DNA from 3 places in the Ignavigranum ruoffiae genome. Region 3 is predicted to be linked to each of the others. Evidence: a T-box and tRNA genes for the amino acid it is inferred to sense, from the RefSeq annotation. Region 3 holds a T-box; the other regions hold tRNA genes.
What was found. The T-box of region 3 lies ahead of M0R79_RS05685 (valine--tRNA ligase). A T-box ahead of a tRNA ligase gene usually reads a tRNA of that ligase, here a tRNA-Val.
Positions count from the first base shown of each region.

Region 1: it has a tRNA-Val gene. The T-box ahead of M0R79_RS05685 (valine--tRNA ligase) is inferred to sense a tRNA for this amino acid. The anticodon was not compared.
Region 2: it has a tRNA-Val gene. The T-box ahead of M0R79_RS05685 (valine--tRNA ligase) is inferred to sense a tRNA for this amino acid. The anticodon was not compared.

Region 1 covers NZ_CP096206.2:721,146-725,872, forward strand. Annotated here, with positions in the region: rRNA gene M0R79_RS03465 (23S ribosomal RNA) at 1-1,762, shown strand, start outside; rRNA gene rrf (5S ribosomal RNA) at 1,850-1,965, shown strand; tRNA gene M0R79_RS03475 (tRNA-Val) at 1,991-2,063, shown strand; tRNA gene M0R79_RS03480 (tRNA-Lys) at 2,073-2,145, shown strand; tRNA gene M0R79_RS03485 (tRNA-Leu) at 2,169-2,250, shown strand; tRNA gene M0R79_RS03490 (tRNA-Thr) at 2,265-2,337, shown strand; tRNA gene M0R79_RS03495 (tRNA-Gly) at 2,343-2,414, shown strand; tRNA gene M0R79_RS03500 (tRNA-Leu) at 2,445-2,529, shown strand; tRNA gene M0R79_RS03505 (tRNA-Arg) at 2,559-2,632, shown strand; tRNA gene M0R79_RS03510 (tRNA-Pro) at 2,639-2,712, shown strand; tRNA gene M0R79_RS03515 (tRNA-Ala) at 2,726-2,798, shown strand; tRNA gene M0R79_RS03520 (tRNA-Met) at 2,809-2,882, shown strand; tRNA gene M0R79_RS03525 (tRNA-Ile) at 2,892-2,965, shown strand; tRNA gene M0R79_RS03530 (tRNA-Ser) at 2,976-3,065, shown strand; tRNA gene M0R79_RS03535 (tRNA-Met) at 3,080-3,152, shown strand; tRNA gene M0R79_RS03540 (tRNA-Asp) at 3,155-3,227, shown strand; tRNA gene M0R79_RS03545 (tRNA-Gly) at 3,238-3,308, shown strand; tRNA gene M0R79_RS03550 (tRNA-Ile) at 3,322-3,395, shown strand; tRNA gene M0R79_RS03555 (tRNA-Ser) at 3,415-3,504, shown strand; tRNA gene M0R79_RS03560 (tRNA-Glu) at 3,532-3,603, shown strand; tRNA gene M0R79_RS03565 (tRNA-Ser) at 3,620-3,709, shown strand; tRNA gene M0R79_RS03570 (tRNA-Met) at 3,721-3,793, shown strand; tRNA gene M0R79_RS03575 (tRNA-Gly) at 3,805-3,875, shown strand; gene M0R79_RS03580 (hypothetical protein) at 4,091-4,727, opposite strand, start outside.
Region 2 covers NZ_CP096206.2:1,443,254-1,447,980, reverse strand. Annotated here, with positions in the region: rRNA gene M0R79_RS06835 (23S ribosomal RNA) at 1-1,832, shown strand, start outside; rRNA gene rrf (5S ribosomal RNA) at 1,920-2,035, shown strand; tRNA gene M0R79_RS06825 (tRNA-Asn) at 2,052-2,124, shown strand; tRNA gene M0R79_RS06820 (tRNA-Ser) at 2,132-2,220, shown strand; tRNA gene M0R79_RS06815 (tRNA-Glu) at 2,307-2,378, shown strand; tRNA gene M0R79_RS06810 (tRNA-Val) at 2,398-2,470, shown strand; tRNA gene M0R79_RS06805 (tRNA-Asp) at 2,477-2,549, shown strand; tRNA gene M0R79_RS06800 (tRNA-Phe) at 2,554-2,626, shown strand; tRNA gene M0R79_RS06795 (tRNA-Tyr) at 2,631-2,711, shown strand; tRNA gene M0R79_RS06790 (tRNA-Trp) at 2,760-2,830, shown strand; tRNA gene M0R79_RS06785 (tRNA-His) at 2,844-2,916, shown strand; tRNA gene M0R79_RS06780 (tRNA-Gln) at 2,934-3,005, shown strand; tRNA gene M0R79_RS06775 (tRNA-Cys) at 3,029-3,100, shown strand; tRNA gene M0R79_RS06770 (tRNA-Leu) at 3,117-3,200, shown strand; gene M0R79_RS09290 (helix-turn-helix domain-containing protein) at 3,571-4,158, shown strand; gene M0R79_RS06765 (IS3 family transposase) at 4,062-4,727, shown strand, end outside.
Region 3 covers NZ_CP096206.2:1,196,103-1,200,829, reverse strand. Annotated here, with positions in the region: gene M0R79_RS05700 (GTP pyrophosphokinase) at 1-353, opposite strand, end outside; gene M0R79_RS05695 (NAD-dependent protein deacylase) at 458-1,192, shown strand; gene M0R79_RS05690 (DNA-3-methyladenine glycosylase) at 1,189-1,767, shown strand; T-box leader at 1,869-2,069, shown strand; gene M0R79_RS05685 (valine--tRNA ligase) at 2,110-4,727, shown strand, end outside.

The DNA.
Region 1 (4,727 bases), 470 kb from region 3:
ATAGCTCACTAGTCGAGTGACCCTGCGCCGAAAATGTACCGGGGCTAAACAGTATACCGAAGCTGTGGATTCATCGTAAGATGAGTGGTAGGAGAGCGTTCTATAGGCGGCGAAGCGATACCGTAAGGAGTCGTGGAGCGTATAGAAGTGAGAATGCCGGTATGAGTAGCGCAAGACGGGTGAGAATCCCGTCCACCGAATGACTCAGGTTTCCAGGGGAAGGCTCGTCCGCCCTGGGTTAGTCGGGACCTAAGCTGAAGCCGAGTGGTGTAAGCGATGGCCAACAGGTAGAGATTCCTGTACTTATCATTTGTGATTGAGTGATGGAGTGACACAGGAGGTAATGTTCCGCATCCGGATGGAAGAGGATGTCGAAGCAACGAGGTGGATGAGGAGTAAAAGGCTTCTCATTGTAACATTGAGTTGTGACCGGGAGTGAAATGAAGTAGCGAAGGGAACTAGCCACACTGTCGAGAAAACCTTCTAGCGAATAAATGGTAACCCGTACCGCAAACCGACACAGGTAGTCGAGTGGAGCACACTCAGGTGATCGAGAGAACTCTCGTTAAGGAACTCGGCAAAATGACCCCGTAACCTCGGGAGAAGGGGTGCTGACTGACGTCAGCCGCAGTGAATAGGCCCAAGCGACTGTTTATCAAAAACACAGGTCTCTGCTAAACCGTAAGGTGATGTATAGGGGCTGACGCCTGCCCGGTGCTGGAAGGTTAAGAGGAGCGCTTAGCGCAAGCGAAGGTGCGAATTGAAGCCCCAGTAAACGGCGGCCGTAACTATAACGGTCCTAAGGTAGCGAAATTCCTTGTCGGGTAAGTTCCGACCCGCACGAAAGGCGTAACGATTTGGGCACTGTCTCAACGAGAGACTCGGTGAAATTATAGTACCGGTGAAGATGCCGGTTACCCGCGACAGGACGGAAAGACCCCATGGAGCTTTACTGTAGCTTGATATTGAGTGTTTGTTGACCATGTACAGGATAGGTAGGAGCCAATGAAGTGTGGACGTTAGTCTACATGGAGGCGCTGGTGGGATACTACCCTTGGTGAATGACCCCTCTAACTCGCGTTAAAGAAACGGAAGACAGTGTCAGGTGGGCAGTTTGACTGGGGCGGTCGCCTCCTAAAGTGTAACGGAGGCGCCCAAAGGTTCCCTCAGAATGGTTGGAAATCATTCGCAGAGTGCAAAGGCAGAAGGGAGCTTGACTGCGAGACAGACAGGTCGAGCAGGGACGAAAGTCGGGCTTAGTGATCCGGTGGTACCGTATGGAAGGGCCATCGCTCAACGGATAAAAGCTACCCTGGGGATAACAGGCTTATCTCCCCCAAGAGTTCACATCGACGGGGAGGTTTGGCACCTCGATGTCGGCTCATCGCATCCTGGGGCTGAAGTCGGTCCCAAGGGTTGGGCTGTTCGCCCATTAAAGCGGTACGCGAGCTGGGTTCAGAACGTCGTGAGACAGTTCGGTCCCTATCCGTCGCGGGCGTTGGAAATTTGAGAAGAGCTATCCTTAGTACGAGAGGACCGGGATGGACGCACCGCTGGTGTACCAGTTGTTCCGCCAGGAGCATCGCTGGGTAGCTATGTGCGGGATGGATAAGCGCTGAAAGCATCTAAGTGCGAAGCCAGCTTCAAGATGAGATTTCCCAATTCGTAAGACCCCTGAGAGACGATCAGGTAGATAGGCTAGGAGTGGACGTACAGTGATGTATGGAGCGGACTAGTACTAATCGGTCGAGGACTTAACCACGGATTTGAGGGAAGTGATGGGAATTATTTGGATGAAGGGTTGATATTCAGTTTTGAGTGATTAGACACTCAGCGAAGAGATTACCTGTGTGGTGATGAGGGCAAGAAGGACACACCTGTTCCCATCTCGAACACAGCAGTTAAGCTTCTTAGCGCCGATGGTAGTGGGACCTTTGGTCTTGTGAGAGTAGGTCGTTGCCGCGCAGGGTAATTTTCGCTTAATGATGTTGGGGGTTTAGCTCAGCTGGGAGAGCATCTGCCTTACAAGCAGAGGGTCAGCGGTTCGATCCCGTTAACCCCCACTATATTTTGACTTGTTAGCTCAGTCGGTAGAGCAACTGACTTTTAATCAGTGGGTCGCAGGTTCGATTCCTGCACAGGTCATTTCTGAATTCGATTTAGAATCTGCGGGTGTGGCGGAATTGGCAGACGCACCAGATTTAGGATCTGGCGCCGCAAGGCGTGGGGGTTCAAGTCCCTTCACCCGCATTAGAAAATAATTTGCCGGCTTAGCTCAGTTGGTAGAGCATCTGATTTGTAATCAGAGGGTCGAGGGTTCAAGTCCTTTAGCCGGCATTTACGCGGAAATAGCTCAGTGGTAGAGCACAACCTTGCCAAGGTTGGGGTCGCGGGTTCGAACCCCGTTTTCCGCTTAGCCTGAATCATTATGTTGGCAATATTTTGCCGGGGTGGCGGAACAGGCAGACGCACAGGACTTAAAATCCTGCGGTGGTTAACACCGTACCGGTTCGATTCCGGTCCTCGGCATTGCACTTGATTGTGTAAAATTGAATAGTGCACCCTTAGCTCAATTGGATAGAGTGTTTGACTACGAATCAAAAGGTTACAGGTTCGACTCCTGTAGGGTGTATATATCCGGGAAGTAGCTCAGCTTGGTAGAGCACTTGGTTTGGGACCAAGGGGTCGCAGGTTCGAATCCTGTCTTCCCGATATATATTATTATGGGGGATTAGCTCAGCTGGGAGAGCGCCTGCTTTGCACGCAGGAGGTCAGCGGTTCGATCCCGCTATTCTCCATTTTTTTGTTGGCGGTGTAGCTCAGCTGGCTAGAGCGTCCGGTTCATACCCGGGAGGTCAAGGGTTCGATCCCCTTCGCCGCTATATGACTTTGGACCTTTAGCTCAGTTGGTTAGAGCTGACGGCTCATAACCGTCCGGTCGTAGGTTCGAGTCCTACAAGGTCCATTTCAGTTCTGGAGGATTACCCAAGTCCGGTTGAAGGGAACGGTCTTGAAAACCGTCAGGCGTGTAAAAGCGTGCGTGGGTTCGAATCCCACATCCTCCTTTTTATATTATTATCGCGGGGTGGAGAAGCTGGCATCTCGTCGGGCTCATAACCCGAAGGTCGTAGGTTCGAATCCTACCCCCGCAATTGGTCCGGTGGTGTAGGGGTTAACATGCCTGCCTGTCACGCAGGAGATCGCGGGTTCAAATCCCGTCCGGACCGTTTATACTATGCGGGTGTAGTTTAGTGGTAAAACTACAGCCTTCCAAGCTGTTGTCGGGAGTTCGATTCTCCTCACCCGCTTTGTCCACTATACGGGCCTGTAGCTCAGTCGGTTAGAGCGCACCCCTGATAAGGGTGAGGTCGATGGTTCGAATCCATTCAGGCCCATAGCTGTTATATTGGCTATGGGGAAGTACTCAAGAGGCTGAAGAGGCGCCCCTGCTAAGGGTGTAGGTCGTTTTAATACGGCGCGAGGGTTCAAATCCCTCCTTCTCCGTGATTTTTGCTTTATTCTTATTATCTTGGTCCGTTGGTCAAGTGGTTAAGACACCGCCCTTTCACGGCGGTAACACGGGTTCGAATCCCGTACGGACTATATAAACTTATTCAACGGAGGATTACCCAAGCCCGGTTGAAGGGAACGGTCTTGAAAACCGTCAGGCGTGTAAAAGCGTGCGTGGGTTCGAATCCCACATCCTCCTTATCAATGGATCGCGGGGTGGAGAAGCTGGCATCTCGTCGGGCTCATAACCCGAAGGTCGTAGGTTCGAATCCTACCCCCGCAATCTTTCATTTTGCGGGTGTAGTTTAGTGGTAAAACTACAGCCTTCCAAGCTGTTGTCGGGAGTTCGATTCTCCTCACCCGCTTTGTTAAGACCTTTAGAAGGTCTTTTTATTTTGCATATTTTTAGCCGATTACGACGTCAATTCAGCTTTTTTTCTAAAAGAATTTGCACTTAATAAAAGAGTTAATTGCTCGTTCAAGGATTGTTCATGAGTAGTCATTTTTCTGATTTTCATTAATAGTTTTAAAGATCATTATAAAAAAGGACTGGAGCTTGTTACTGCTTCAGTCCTTCTGCTTAAAAGATATAGCTCAGGGTATAGCCAATGTTAAAAATTAAGAAAATACTGGCTAAATAATTTAATTTATTTTGAACTTGGTGTTGTCGGGTTGACTCGACCAAAAGCGGAGCAAAAACTAGTAGAGATAGAATCACAAATACAATCTGAACCAAGAAAAATGAATGACTTGGAAGTGAATCATAACTGGCTAAACCAATGGCAAGCAAAGCTAGACCTGCACTTATATATTTATTAAAAGGGAATTGTGGATTTCTTCTATCTGGCATCTGTCTGATTTTAAGTTGATTACTCTCTAATTCTAAAGCCAAGAATGCCATTGTGATTGGAATGACTTTGAGCAAGAAGTCCGCATGTAAGGCTGAACTTTGTGAGAAATAGGCAATTATTTGCCAGATAAATCCATTAAAGAACACATTTAAGACGAGATGATAGATACTCGTGGTAAATTTATATGGGAAATAAATTAAGTGATTATAGGCGATGGCTAAAAGAACGAGGACATTAATAATCCAGTGTTGGCTGAGAGCAAATAAGACATATAAGATCAGCAAGATGACTTCGCAAGCGATGAGAATGAAGTTGGGTGCCTGTTCACTCATCTTTTGATCTAGCCGAATCCTTAAGAAATGATTG
Region 2 (4,727 bases), 250 kb from region 3:
CAAAGGATGTGGGGTTGCCTAGACAACTAGGAGGTTGGCTCAGAAGCAGCCATCCTTGAAAGAGTGCGTAATAGCTCACTAGTCGAGTGACCCTGCGCCGAAAATGTACCGGGGCTAAACAGTATACCGAAGCTGTGGATTCATCGTAAGATGAGTGGTAGGAGAGCGTTCTATAGGCGGCGAAGCGATACCGTAAGGAGTCGTGGAGCGTATAGAAGTGAGAATGCCGGTATGAGTAGCGCAAGACGGGTGAGAATCCCGTCCACCGAATGACTCAGGTTTCCAGGGGAAGGCTCGTCCGCCCTGGGTTAGTCGGGACCTAAGCTGAAGCCGAGTGGTGTAAGCGATGGCCAACAGGTAGAGATTCCTGTACTTATCATTTGTGATTGAGTGATGGAGTGACACAGGAGGTAATGTTCCGCATCCGGATGGAAGAGGATGTCGAAGCAACGAGGTGGATGAGGAGTAAAAGGCTTCTCATTGTAACATTGAGTTGTGACCGGGAGTGAAATGAAGTAGCGAAGGGAACTAGCCACACTGTCGAGAAAACCTTCTAGCGAATAAATGGTAACCCGTACCGCAAACCGACACAGGTAGTCGAGTGGAGCACACTCAGGTGATCGAGAGAACTCTCGTTAAGGAACTCGGCAAAATGACCCCGTAACCTCGGGAGAAGGGGTGCTGACTGACGTCAGCCGCAGTGAATAGGCCCAAGCGACTGTTTATCAAAAACACAGGTCTCTGCTAAACCGTAAGGTGATGTATAGGGGCTGACGCCTGCCCGGTGCTGGAAGGTTAAGAGGAGCGCTTAGCGCAAGCGAAGGTGCGAATTGAAGCCCCAGTAAACGGCGGCCGTAACTATAACGGTCCTAAGGTAGCGAAATTCCTTGTCGGGTAAGTTCCGACCCGCACGAAAGGCGTAACGATTTGGGCACTGTCTCAACGAGAGACTCGGTGAAATTATAGTACCGGTGAAGATGCCGGTTACCCGCGACAGGACGGAAAGACCCCATGGAGCTTTACTGTAGCTTGATATTGAGTGTTTGTTGACCATGTACAGGATAGGTAGGAGCCAATGAAGTGTGGACGTTAGTCTACATGGAGGCGCTGGTGGGATACTACCCTTGGTGAATGACCCCTCTAACTCGCGTTAAAGAAACGGAAGACAGTGTCAGGTGGGCAGTTTGACTGGGGCGGTCGCCTCCTAAAGTGTAACGGAGGCGCCCAAAGGTTCCCTCAGAATGGTTGGAAATCATTCGCAGAGTGCAAAGGCAGAAGGGAGCTTGACTGCGAGACAGACAGGTCGAGCAGGGACGAAAGTCGGGCTTAGTGATCCGGTGGTACCGTATGGAAGGGCCATCGCTCAACGGATAAAAGCTACCCTGGGGATAACAGGCTTATCTCCCCCAAGAGTTCACATCGACGGGGAGGTTTGGCACCTCGATGTCGGCTCATCGCATCCTGGGGCTGAAGTCGGTCCCAAGGGTTGGGCTGTTCGCCCATTAAAGCGGTACGCGAGCTGGGTTCAGAACGTCGTGAGACAGTTCGGTCCCTATCCGTCGCGGGCGTTGGAAATTTGAGAAGAGCTATCCTTAGTACGAGAGGACCGGGATGGACGCACCGCTGGTGTACCAGTTGTTCCGCCAGGAGCATCGCTGGGTAGCTATGTGCGGGATGGATAAGCGCTGAAAGCATCTAAGTGCGAAGCCAGCTTCAAGATGAGATTTCCCAATTCGTAAGACCCCTGAGAGACGATCAGGTAGATAGGCTAGGAGTGGACGTACAGTGATGTATGGAGCGGACTAGTACTAATCGGTCGAGGACTTAACCACGGATTTGAGGGAAGTGATGGGAATTATTTGGATGAAGGGTTGATATTCAGTTTTGAGTGATTAGACACTCAGCGAAGAGATTACCTGTGTGGTGATGAGGGCAAGAAGGACACACCTGTTCCCATCTCGAACACAGCAGTTAAGCTTCTTAGCGCCGATGGTAGTGGGACCTTTGGTCTTGTGAGAGTAGGTCGTTGCCGCGCAGGGTAATTTTCTCATTCCGCAATAGCTCAGCTGGCAGAGCGCATGACTGTTAATCATGATGTCGCAGGTTCGAGCCCTGCTTGCGGAGTAAGCTTGGAGAGTTGTCCGAGCTGGCTGAAGGAGCACGGTTGGAAACCGTGTAGGCGATTCTTTCGTCTCAAGGGTTCGAATCCCTTACTCTCCGTAAAGATGAACAGTCTTTATGTCATATATGGTGCTTTAGGTTAGAGTTATTTGAATTCTTCAGCAGAGGCACTTACTTATTATTTTGGTCCGTTGGTCAAGTGGTTAAGACACCGCCCTTTCACGGCGGTAACACGGGTTCGAGTCCCGTACGGACTATACGAATTTAATATTCCCTGGAGGTTTAGCTCAGCTGGGAGAGCATCTGCCTTACAAGCAGAGGGTCAGCGGTTCGATCCCGTTAACCTCCATTCATTGGTCCGGTGGTGTAGGGGTTAACATGCCTGCCTGTCACGCAGGAGATCGCGGGTTCAAATCCCGTCCGGACCGTATTGGCTTGGTAGCTCAGTTGGTAGAGCACTTGATTGAAGCTCAAGGTGTCGGCGGTTCGATTCCGTCCCAAGCCATCATGGAGGGGTAGCGAAGTGGCTAAACGCGGCGGACTGTAAATCCGCTCCTTCGGGTTCGGCAGTTCGAATCTGCCCCCCTCCATTAATATTAAAGAATCGTAGGGAATTTACATTTCTTTCCCTGTATAATAGGGATATAGTTTAATGGTAAAACAATGGTCTCCAAAACCATTGATGTGGGTTCGATTCCTACTATCCCTGTTGGTGCATTATGGCGATTGTGGCGAAGTGGTTAACGCATCGGTTTGTGGCACCGACACTCGTGGGTTCGATTCCCATCAGTCGCCCTTTTTAATATTATTATTGGGGTATAGCCAAGCGGTAAGGCACCGGACTTTGACTCCGTTATTCGTTGGTTCGAATCCAGCTACCCCAGTTTTTTCATTGATATTTTTATGTGGCGGTATAGCCAAGTGGTAAGGCATGGGTCTGCAAAACCTTGATTCGTCGGTTCAAATCCGACTACCGCCTTCTGCTTTATTAATTTGCCGATGTGGCGGAATTGGCAGACGCGCTGGACTCAAAATCCTGTGCCCTCACGGGCGTGTCGGTTCGACCCCGACCATCGGTATTGGCTTTGTATCAAGCTTTAGAGCACTTCACTTTTTATGAGTGAGGTGCTCTTTTTTAGGGCTCTTTGTCAAAGACTGTTGAGTCGATGAAAGGTGATTGAAGTGGTTCTATCGTCTTATTTTATGTAAGTATATTTTATTGATTCATTTTGTGATTGAATGATGACTTTTTCTGCTTCGGGGGTTATGGTGTTACACGTTATCTGCTACTTGGTCATATTGATTGAAAAATTATCGCGAAAGATTGTTACAGGTAGATCTGTCGTTGAAGATGTACTTGTTCCGTTAAATAGGCGCTGAAAAAAAGACCAAGCTCTGTACTGACCCCCTAAAGTTGGACCGAATGATCCAACTTTAGGGGGTATTTGTATGGCTAAATATAGTTTAGAATTTAAAATGAAAATTGTATCCGAATATCTTTCTGGAACCATCGGGATGAAGACGTTGACGAAGAAATATAAGATTAAATCCTCCCAAGAATTAAGAACCTGGGTGAACGCTTATAAAACTTTAGGAATAAAAGGGTTAATGCGCTCTCGAAAAAATAAGACATACAGTGTAAACTTTAAGTTAAAAGCAATCACTTTGTATGAAGCCAGTGAGAAATCCTATCAAGATGTGGCGAATGAATTGGGATTGAATAATCCTTCACTGATTCCTAGATGGCGTCAAGAGTATCATAACCACGGGATTGAAGGTCTTTCTCGCAAACCAGGGAGGCCACCAATGTCTAAGCAAGAACGAACGAGCAGAGAAAAACGAACTTCTTCTATTCCATTGAAGATAACGGATCTAGAGTGGGCAAATAAACGAATTGAAGAACTTGAGTATGAATTAAAGATGCAAACGATAAAAAATGAATACTTGGAAATGCTAAGGAGCTTGCGGCAACAGAAAGCAATGAAGACAAAGCAAGAATCATCCACAAGCTCCGACAACAAGAAAGATTTACTTTAGCTGAGATTCTTGCGGCGATTGATTTTCCTAAATCCACTTATATGTATTGGCAAGCTCATTGGAAAAAATCAGATCCAGACCAAAAAGTCAAAGATGCCATCTTGTTGATTCGTAAGAAACATCCGAATTACGGCTATCGTCGGATTCATGCGACCCTTGTTAACCAAGGGTGGCACATTAATAAAAAGAAAGTCCAACGTCTCTGTCAAGTATTAAAGATTCAGGTTAAAAACTTCGGACGTAAATATCGAAAATACAATAGTTACAAGGGAGTCCTAGGACGGATTGCTCCTAACCGGATGAATCGAAGATTTGAGACGTCCATCCCTAGACAAAAGATTACTACGGATACGACCGAATTCAAATATTATGAAGAAGATCATTCTGGTAAACTTCAAGTTAAGAAAATGTATTTAGATCCTTTTATGGATCTGTATAATCTAGAAATCATTAGTTTTAAAGTATCTTCTCAACCGAATCGGATCACGATGATTGAGGCGTTGAAAGAAGCTTTAGAAGCATCGAAAGAATGCGCCTATCGACGAACCTTCCACTCAGATCGTGGCTGG
Region 3 (4,727 bases):
ACGTCGTTCTGGCTTAGTAGTAATCGCTCCATGGTATATAAATCTTCCAAATAATTACAGATGACCCGAACACCCGCAATATCATGAATATGATTCTGAGCGTCCTGCAAAGTAATAGGAAGGTTTAAACGATCCATCTTTTCAATCAGACTGTCTAAAGATTTTAAACGTTTCTCAATATGATGAATGGGATTATGTTCATAGGTAACCTTGAACTCTTGATCCAAGTTGAGAAATTTGGTATGAATCTCATTAAGCGCGGCTGAATAAATTTGGCGGAATTGTGCGAGATCGCGAATGTTTTCGGCAAATTTTTTAGCGGCAATCTGAGTTTCTTCGGCTTGACTTGTCATAATGACCTCCATTTATCTATTCTAAGTCATTATACTAGACCCATGTCCGATAAAAAAGTGCAAACGGTTTAATTTTGATATAATGTCATTAAGGAGATGATTGAATGTCGGAGCAAATTGAGGCCTTAACCGATGCCTTGAAGCAAAGTCAACGGATTGTTTTTTTCGGCGGCGCCGGTGTTTCTACGGAAAGTGGCATTCCCGATTTTCGTTCGGCGGATGGTATCTTTATGCAAGAAACGGGAAACCAGTATCGTCCAGAACAAATTATTTCGCATAGTTTCTTTAAGCACTTTCCAGCAGTTTATTTTGATTTTCATTTTGATAAATTGGTCTATCCTTTAGCTCAACCTAATCTGGCCCACACTTTTCTAGTAGAATTAGAAAAAATGGGCAAGGATGTCAGTGTCGTTACTCAGAATATTGACGGCTTACATCAACTGGCTGGCTCTAGTAAGGTCTATGAACTTCACGGAAGTGTCTATGACAATTATTGTTTAACTTGTGGTAGACATTATTTAGTCGATCAACTGCAAAGAGATGAAGCGGGGATACCACGTTGTCCCGAAGATGGCGGTATTGTTCGGCCCAATATTGTAATGTATGAAGAGCCTTTAGACCAGCAGACCATTATGCAAGCGATTGATGCGATTCGTTCAGCTGATCTGTTAATTGTAGCTGGGACGTCTTTAGTAGTGTATCCGGCAGCGAGTTTTATTAATTACTTTCAAGGAGATCAGATGGTGATTATTAATAAATCGCCTCTACAAGTCACTTATCCTGGTGCTTTAGTCTTTGAAGATAGTATTTCCCATGTTTTTAGTCAGGTGGAATTATGATTCCCGACTGGTTCAATCGGGACACACCAACGACTGAACTGGCCCAGAACTTGATAGGCTGTCTGCTGGTTCATGAGTCAGACGAAGGAAGGTGTTCGGGTTGGATTGTGGAAACCGAAGCCTATCTAGGCTTTGAGGATCAAGCCAGTCATAGTTATCAAAGAAAGCAAACTCCGCGACTGTCAGCCCTCTATCAAGGTTTGGGCGTCTTTTATTTGTATCAAATGCGGGGGCATATTCTAATCAATGTGGTGTCTGGCTATCCGGGACAAGGAACTGGCGTTATGATTCGGGCACTTGAACCCTATCAAGGTCGGGATTTAATGGCTCAACGACGAGGAAAGTCGGGAATATTGATAAGCAATGGGCCAGCAAAATTAAGTCAAGCCTTAGGGATTAATATGTCCTATTATGGTCAGTCGGTTCAAGGTCCGGGTTTACGCATCGATTTCTCACAACGATTATCTTATGCCAAGCTGGGAGTTGGCCCTCGCATAGGCATCCCTAACAAAGGGGAGTGGACTCACAAACCCTTGCGTTATTATATAGAAGGTCATCCTTATTTAAGTAAATGATGACCTAGAAAGAAAATCCTGTTGATCAGATTTATAAAATTTACAGAGGATTGCTGGGACAACTTGCTATCCCGGCTTTTATTTGATAGAATTTTGTCGAATATGAAGCGATGAAAAGAGAAGTAGCTAGAACTCTAAGAGAGAAGGTCATTGGCTGAAAGCCTTCAACTCTAGCGAAAGTAGCTTGGAGCTTGATCAGTGAAAGCAGAGTAGTTGATCACGGAGAAGTTCGTTAAGACTTAGAGAGTGAATAGTTTATACTATTTAATTTAGGTGGTACCACGGAAAATTTCGTCCTAAGCAATTGCTTAGGATTTTTTATTTAGAAAGGAATTGGTCATTATGAAAGAAATGTCAACAAAATATGAGCCCCAGTTGGTTGAAAAAGGTAGGTATCAGACATGGTTGGACCAAGGTGTCTTTAAGCCGAGTCAAGATCCAGATGCTGAACCTTATTCAATTGTTATTCCACCTCCAAATGTAACCGGGAAATTACATCTAGGTCATGCTTGGGACGTGACTCTGCAAGATATGATCATCCGTCAGAAACGCATGCAAGGCTATGATACCTTGTGGTTGCCTGGGATGGATCATGCGGGTATTGCCACCCAAGCTAAGGTTGAAGAGAAATTACGGGTGGAAGAAGGAATCAGCCGTCACGAATTAGGACGTGAAGCCTTTCTGTATCAAGTTTGGCAATGGAAAGAAGACTATGCCCAGACAATCCGTCAACAATGGGCCAAGATGGGAATTTCAGTCGATTATGATCGGGAACGATTTACTCTCGATGAAGGCTTAAACAAAGCGGTTAACAAGGTCTTTGTTGACCTCTATGAGAAAGGTCTCATCTATCGGGGTGAATACATTATTAATTGGGATCCCGTTGCTCAGACCGCTCTGTCGGATATCGAGGTCATCCATAAAGACGATCCAGGAGCCTTCTATCATATCGCTTACCCAGTAGTGGGCTCCGATGAGCGGGTAGAGATCGCGACGACCCGTCCTGAAACCATGTTAGGCGATACAGCAATTGCAGTTCATCCAAGTGATGTTCGTTACCAACATTTAATTGGAAAGAAAGTAATTCTTCCTTTAGTTAATCGTGAAATTCCAGTGATTGCGGATCCATATGTTGATATGGAATTTGGAACGGGTGTGGTTAAGATCACCCCGGCCCATGATCCAAATGACTTTGAAGTGGGGAACCGTCACAATCTTCCCCGGATTAATGTGATGGATAAGTCAGCAACCATTAATGAAAATGGGGGTAAATATGCTGGTTTAGATCGTTTCCAAGCTCGTAAGGCAATCGTTAAAGATTTACAAGCAGCTGGATACCTGATAAAAATCGAAGAGATGGTTCACTCCGTGGGGCACTCTGAACGGTCTGATGCTGTCGTTGAACCTTATCTTTCCACCCAATGGTTTGTAAAGATGGGACCATTGGCGAAAGCAGCCATTGAAAATCAAGCGACCGACAAGGCCGTGAAATTCTACCCAGCTCGCTTTAATCAAACTTTCTTAACTTGGATGGAGAATATCCACGATTGGGTGATCTCGCGCCAACTTTGGTGGGGACATCAGATTCCGGCTTGGTATCATAAAGAGAGCGGTCAAGTCTATGTGGGTCTAGAAGCTCCGGCTGATGAAGAGAATTGGCAACGAGATCCCGATGTCTTAGATACTTGGTTTTCATCTGCTTTATGGCCTTTTACCACGATGGGCTGGCCAGAGAAGACGGAAGACTACCAACGTTATTTCCCGACCAATGCCTTAGTGACTGGCTACGATATCTTAACGTTCTGGGTATCACGGATGATCTTTCAGTCATTAGAGTTTACCGGTGAAAGACCTTTTGAGAATGTCTTACTTCATGGTTTGATTCGCGCTGAAGATGGGCGGAAGATGTCCAAATCTCTAGGTAATGGCATCGATCCAATGGATGTTATCGACCAATATGGAGTTGATGCTTTGCGTTGGTTCTTAGCTAATGGCTCAACCCCAGGCCAAGATGTTCGCTACTCCGAAGAGAAAATGGCTGCCGCTTGGAATTTTATTAATAAGATCTGGAATGCCAGTCGCTATGTGTTAATGAATGTGGATGGCATGACCCTGGATCAAATAAATATTGGTTCAGATCTGACCTTAGCTGACCAGTGGATTCTATCACGCTTACAAGAGACCATCGATCAAGTGACGCGTCTCTTCAATCAATTTGAATTTGGTGAAGCAGGTCGAATTCTCTATCACTTTATCTGGAATGATTATTGTGACTGGTATATTGAAATGACTAAGGAAAGCTTACAACAAGATAAAGACAATCAAAGTACTCAGTCAATCTTGGTCTATGTCTTGGATCAGTTCCAACGTTTATTGCATCCGGTGATGCCATTTGTCAGCGAAGAAATCTGGCAACAAATCGCTGAAGAAGGTCAATCGATTGTGGTGGCAGAATACCCAACGGTTAATGATAACTATCGCAATCCTCAAGCGGAAGCCGCCATGGAAGTCTTAATCGATGTGATTAAAGCTGTTCGGACTATCCGTAATGAAATGAACACGGGAATGGCCAAGGCGGTCGATCTCTACTTAGAAGTGACGAATCCACAGATTGAAACCATGCTCAAAGAAAATGCAGCTTATTTGGAACGCTTCTGTCATCCAGGTAGCTTGCAGATAGGTCAAAACCTAGAAACACCAGAACAAGTCGTGACCCAAACGACGCCTCATGTTAAAGTGATGATGCCTCTGTTGGGCTTAATTAAAGTAGAAGATGAAATTAAACGTTTAGAGAATGAAGCAGATAAGTTGGCTCAAGAAGTCCAACGTGTAGAAAAGAAATTAAGCAATCATAATTTTGTTAGCAAAGCCCCCGCAGACATTGTCAACCAAGAAAAAGAAAAAGGCGCCAGCTACCAGAAACAATTGCAGACTGTTCGTAATCAAATTGAACAATTAAA